Linked DNA regions of Formosa agariphila KMM 3901. The protein of the gene in region 2 binds, or shares a complex with, the protein of the main gene of each other region. Links are inferred from orthologs where the notes say so. Each region holds a gene or a part of one and is shown on either strand. Other genes may lie near its edges.

The links. The genes of interacting proteins can lie anywhere in the genome.
Region 1: the proteins of BN863_RS05710 (region 2) and uvrB are in contact, whole or in part, in a crystal structure (PDB 7EGT), measured with the Thermus thermophilus proteins. The link is inferred for Formosa agariphila KMM 3901 from one-to-one orthologs. Residues at the interface, in WP_096412145.1 of Thermus thermophilus: His654, Arg656, Phe657, Gln666, Asp668, Glu669, Lys680, Arg681, Leu682, Ser683, Lys685, Tyr686, Ala687; in WP_096411307.1 of Thermus thermophilus: Glu23, Leu25, Arg26, Asp27, Gly28, Glu29, Arg30, Phe31, Arg55, Glu326, Asp327, Phe328, Glu379, Ser382, Gln383, His398, Gly400, Arg401.

Annotation. Positions count from the first base shown.
Region 1 is NZ_HG315671.1:869,807-872,791, forward strand. What follows is about bases 21-2,958. They hold uvrB (excinuclease ABC subunit UvrB), read right to left. Parts: upstream 2,523-2,958; coding sequence 519-2,522; downstream 21-518. Other genes in these bases: BN863_RS03780 (hypothetical protein), read left to right, coding at 117-518; BN863_RS03790 (T9SS type B sorting domain-containing protein), read right to left, coding at 2,577-2,958. In the rest of the region: more of BN863_RS03790, read right to left, coding at 2,959-2,985. UniProt on the Escherichia coli protein: The UvrABC repair system catalyzes the recognition and processing of DNA lesions. A damage recognition complex composed of 2 UvrA and 2 UvrB subunits scans DNA for abnormalities.
Region 2 is NZ_HG315671.1:1,354,402-1,357,440, reverse strand. What follows is about bases 33-3,024. They hold BN863_RS05710 (ATP-dependent helicase), read right to left. Parts: upstream 2,709-3,024; coding sequence 357-2,708; downstream 33-356. Other genes in these bases: BN863_RS05705 (hypothetical protein), read right to left, coding at 2,822-3,024. In the rest of the region: more of BN863_RS05705, read right to left, coding at 3,025-3,039. UniProt on the Escherichia coli protein: A helicase with DNA-dependent ATPase activity. Unwinds DNA duplexes with 3'-5' polarity. Translocates on single-stranded DNA with 3'-5' polarity. Initiates unwinding more efficiently from a nicked substrate than double-stranded DNA.

The sequences.
Region 1 (2,985 bases), 480 kb from region 2 along the record:
CTGTAAGGTTTAGTCGATTAAAGTTTTTTATATTTTCGACAAGTTACATTTTATCTACGATTATAAAATATCTATTATAATTAACTTTATGTTATAAATATTAAGGGTGTCTTAACATGATAAATCGCGTTGAAAAACTGAGTCTGCTTTCCGAAATGATAGCTTTTGCTAAAACAGATACGGAAGTTAAATGTAAGAAATATAAGTTTCTGCTTGGGGTGTCTCAACAACTAGACATTTGTAGGTCAGATTTCGAATATCTTATGAAGCATCCAATCGCTTATAAGAATGTCGAGTCTTATAGCGAACGGATTATTCAGTTTCACCGCTTAGTATTATTAATGAACTTAGAAAACGAGCGTACCAAAAAGGAACTTGTAAAACTTTATAACTTCGGATTAACAATGGGCTTAAGTCATGAGTCTATTAACAGAGTACTTTATTTAATGGATGGGTTTCCTAATAAATGTGTACCGCCAGAGGTATTAATCGATATTTTTAAAGTTCAGTATAATTAATTAGTGTTTTAATTTTTCAAGCTTGTCTTGATAATGTTTAATTTCATCGCGAAATTTAGCCGCTTGCATAAAGTCTAAATCTTTGGCTGCTACTTCCATTAATTTTCTTCTGTCTCTAATATTTTGTTCTAATTGAGGTTTCGTTAAATACTCACTTTCAGGTTCTGCTGCTTTTAATGCCTCCAACTCGTAACTGTAAGTACTCACAGAATTTTTAGCTAAGGCACTGTCTAAACTTTTGTTTAGTGCTCTTGGTACCATATTATTAGCTGTGTTATAATTAATTTGTTTCTCACGTCTGTATTCGGTTTCGTCTATAGTTTTCTGCATACTTTTGGTAATCTTATCTGCATACATTATAGCCTTACCATTTAGGTTCCGTGCTGCTCGACCTACCGTTTGTGTTAAAGATCGTGCCGAACGTAAAAAGCCTTCTTTATCTGCATCTAAAATGGCAACTAGAGATACTTCTGGTAAATCTAATCCTTCACGAAGTAAGTTTACACCCACTAATACATCGAACAATCCTTTACGTAAATCTTGCATGATTTCTACACGCTCTAAGGTGTCCACATCACTATGTATATATCGGCAACGGATTTGAATGCGATCTAAGTATTTCGTTAATTCTTCTGCCATACGCTTTGTAAGCGTCGTTACTAAAGTCCGCTCATCTTGTTCTATACGAAGTTGAATTTCTTCTATTAAATCATCAATCTGATTTAAACTTGGTCGAACTTCAATTATAGGATCTAAAAGTCCAGTAGGGCGAATAACTTGTTCCACATAAACTCCGTCACTTTTTTCTAATTCATAATCTGCAGGCGTCGCACTTACATAAATAACTTGGTTTTGAAGTGCTTCAAACTCTTCAAATTTAAGCGGTCTGTTATCCATTGCTGCTGGCAATCTAAAACCGTAATCTACTAAGTTTTCTTTTCTGCTTCTATCGCCACCATACATGGCATGAACTTGTGAAATCGTGACGTGACTTTCGTCAACTACCATTAAAAAATCATCTGGGAAATAGTCTAACAAACAGAAGGGGCGCGTACCCGGTTGGCGGCCGTCTAAATATCTTGAATAATTTTCGATACCAGAACAGTAACCTAGTTCTCGAATCATTTCTAAATCGAATTCGGTACGTTCTTTTAATCGTTTTGCTTCTAAATGTTTTCCAATATCTTTAAAATAATCGTGTTGTTTTACCAAATCATCCTGAATATCTTTAATCGCATTTTGTAGGACATCTGGAGACGTTACAAACATGTTTGCGGGATAGATGGTTAGACGGTCGTACTTTTCTATGACTTCGTTGGTTTGCACATCGAACACTTCAATTTCTTCAATTTCATCTCCGAAAAAGTGAATTCTATAAGCATCATCAGCATAACTTGGAAAAATATCTACAGTATCTCCTTTAATTCTGAAACTTCCATGATTAAATTCGGCTTCTGTTCTCGAATATAAACTCTGTACTAAGCTGTGCAATAATTTAGTTCTAGAAATAACTTGATCACGCTCTAAAGTAATTACATTTTTCTGGAATTCTACAGGGTTTCCAATTCCGTATAAACAAGATACCGAAGCAACCACTAATACATCGCGACGACCAGAAAGTAAAGATGAGGTGGTGCTTAATCGTAGTTTTTCAATTTCTTCGTTTATAGATAAATCCTTTTCTATATAGGTTCCAGAAACAGGAATGTAAGCTTCCGGCTGATAATAATCGTAGTAAGACACAAAGTACTCTACAGCATTATCTGGAAAAAATTGCTTAAATTCTGAATACAGTTGCGCAGCCAATGTTTTATTATGAGCTAAAACTAGGGTAGGGCGTTGTACTTCCTGAATAACATTAGCAACAGTAAAGGTTTTTCCTGAACCAGTAACTCCTAATAATGTTTGAAATTTTTCATCGGAGTTAATCCCTTGCGTTAATTTTTTAATCGCTGTAGGCTGATCTCCGGTAGGCTCGAATTCTGATTTTATTTTAAATCGCATATCACAAATTTAAACATTTTGAATGGAGAAAAATAAAAGTAACGCGCTGTTTTGTTATCGTTTTAAAGTGAAGTGTCCCTTGCGTTTAAAATATCTTCCATTATGGTTTATACTGGCTGTATACCAATAGTCGTTGGTTGGCATGGGCGCACCGTTATAAGTGCCATCCCAGCCGGTTTCAAAAGTTGGGTTGTTATTTCTATTTAGTATTTTAAGTAATTTACCATACCGGTCGAAAATTTTAATTTCTACTTGATCTAAAGATTCAATCCCGATAATGTGCCAGGTGTCGTGGAAGCCATCTTGGTTTGGTGTGAAGAACTTAGGAATATCGATAACCACGACAGTTGTATAACCTTCGCCACAACCACTTTCATCTTTAACCGAAATTGCGCGCTCACCAATAGTTGCATTTTCGAAAATATTAGAGGTTTGAAATTGACCATTATCTAAACTGTACCAA
Region 2 (3,039 bases):
CTTCAATAGAGTTGGCTGATATTTTTATAAAAGAAAACTCAGATTTTATTGAACAGTGTATGGGTAATAACGAAGCATGCTATTACCAAATGATTTCAAGTTTAGAAGAAGAAGAATTACCATATGCTTTCGATATAGGTGAGCGTTTTTTCCTACTGATTATTGGTTAACTAGTAAAAACAATAAAATAAAAAATTTACCCAACGAAGAAGATTTTTACTAGCACTACTTCACTCACTAAGTGAAACTTTATTATCTGTCATAAACTATATCACGAATAGACGGTCAATTAAAATAAAAAAGTCCAGAATAATGAATTCTGAACTTTTTTAATCTTAACCTTAATTATATTTCTGTTACCCTAAAACCTCTAATTTAGCAAAACGAAGCAATAGTTTCTTATTACCTCCATTTTCAAATTTTATTTCAGCTTTTGTATCTGCTCCTGCACCTTCAATTTTTAAAACTTCTCCTTTACCAAATCGTAAATGCTTTACAATGGTTCCTGTTGTTAATTTATTATCGAATAAATTAGCACCTTCTGCTGCTCCAGTACTACTTACTGGTTTTAAGTTTTTAGGTGTATTGATTTGAACTTTAGCTGGCCCTTGTAATTTTGAAGCTCCCTTTTTCTGAATTGGTAATTGCTTAGCTGGCTTAAATCGGATATTCCCTGGTCTTGGCGTATCTGCATCTCCAAAAATGTTAGCATCTAACATCGGATTCATTCTACGTTCTTCAATAGGCGTCAATATATCTAAATACTCCTCGTCTATTTCTTGAATAAATCGGCTTGGATCAGAATCTACTAATTTTCCCCAACGGTATCTTGACAACGCATAAGTTAAATACGCTTGTTTTTCTGCACGTGTTAAAGCCACATAAAACAAACGACGTTCTTCTTCTAATTCACTTCGCGTGTTCATACTCATAGCACTTGGAAATAAATCTTCTTCAAGTCCTACAATAAACACATACGGAAACTCTAGTCCTTTTGCTAAGTGAATAGTCATTAAAGCTACACGATCATCTTCTCCAGTATCATTATCTAAATCGGTTGCCAGTGCAACATCTTCTAAAAATTCGGTTAAAGATCCTGTTGTATCTGCAAGCTCTTTCTGTTCTTCAACGAAATCTTTAATACCGTTTAATAGCTCTTCAATATTTTCAACCTTAGCAACACCCTCAGGCGTGGTGTCTTTATTGAATTCTTTTATTAATCCTGTTGTTTTTGTGACATGGTCGGCAAGTTCGAAAGCATTTACATTCTCATTCATCACTTGAAAACTCTCTACCATGGTCACAAAATCCATCAACTTATTCTTAGTTCCTGAATTGAACTTTACATCGGTTTTATCGATGTTTTTCATCACTTCAAAAATAGAACGCTTATAACCATTTGCAGCGATTAGCAACTTATCTATAGTTGTTTGTCCAATACCTCGTGGCGGGAAGTTAATCACACGTTTTAACGCTTCTTCATCAGACGGATTGATAATAATTCGTAAATACGACAGGATATCTTTAATCTCCTTACGCTGATAGAATGACAATCCACCATAAATACGATATGGAATGTCACGTTTACGCAACGCGTCTTCCATAGAACGAGACTGCGCATTGGTACGATACAAAATAGCAAAATCTGAATGATTAAGTTGTTCGTTCATTTTCGTTTCAAAAATGGTACTCGCTACATAGCGCCCTTCTTCCCCATCGGTCATAGAACGATTTACTTTAATCTTATTCCCTTCATCATTAGCCGTCCAAACCACCTTATCTAATTTGGTTTCGTTTTTATCGATTATAGAATTCGCTGCATTTACAATTGTTTTAGTCGATCTGTAATTTTGTTCTAGTCGAAACATTTTTACATCGTCGTAATCCTTTTGGAAATTCAGAATGTTATTAATATTGGCACCACGGAACGCATAAATACTTTGCGCATCATCCCCAACCACACATATGTTTTGGAAACGATCGGACAGTGCTCTTACTATTAAATATTGTGAGTGGTTTGTATCTTGATACTCATCGACCAAAATATATCTAAATCGATCTTGATATTTTGCTAATACTTCTGGAAAACGTGTTAAAAGTTCGTTGGTTTTCAATAATAAATCATCGAAATCCATAGCTCCAGATTTAAAACAACGATCAACGTATTCTTTATAAATATCTCCTAAACGCGGACGTCTAGCCATTGTATCTGCTTCGATTAATTCAGGATTCTGAAAATAAGCACGAACGGTAATTAAACTGTTTTTATATGAAGAGATTCTAGAAAATACAGATTTGTATTTATACAATTCTTTATCTAATCCCATCTCCTTTATAATAGATGAAATTAAACGCTGAGAATCTTGCGCATCGTAAATGGTGAAGTTTGCTGGATATCCTAAACGGTCTGCCTCTATTCTAAGAATCTTAGCAAATACCGAGTGAAATGTTCCCATCCATAAATTCTTAGCCTCACTTTGACCAACAATAGTCGCAATACGCTCTTTCATTTCGCGTGCTGCTTTATTGGTAAATGTTAACGATAAAATATTAAAAGGGTCGATTCCCTTATGCATTAAATAGGCAATTCTGTAGGTAAGCACACGCGTTTTTCCTGAACCCGCACCTGCGATAACTATCATAGGGCCGTTCATCTGGATTGTTGGTGCTAACTGTGCTTCATTTAACTGACTTAAATACTTCTCCAATGTTCATACAATTTAGATTGTAAAATTAACCTTTGTTGGCCGTTTAACTAAATAGATTTATAAATAATTATAAACATTGCCCATTTTGTATGATTCTCTAACACTAAACGCACTTAAATAATCCCGTCGCCCACAAACACAAGTTTTAAGCCTTCCTTTACATTTAACCAGAAGAAGTTGAAAACAGACTTGGTTTTATCGCGTTCTACCTGACCTGATTTTGTAATAAATCCATCATCGTTTTTGTCGGAATCATTTCTAAGAAATAAGTTCGCTACCGAAGATAAAAATTTATTTTTCTGGTGTTTTTTATTTAAAATCTGAAGTTTCA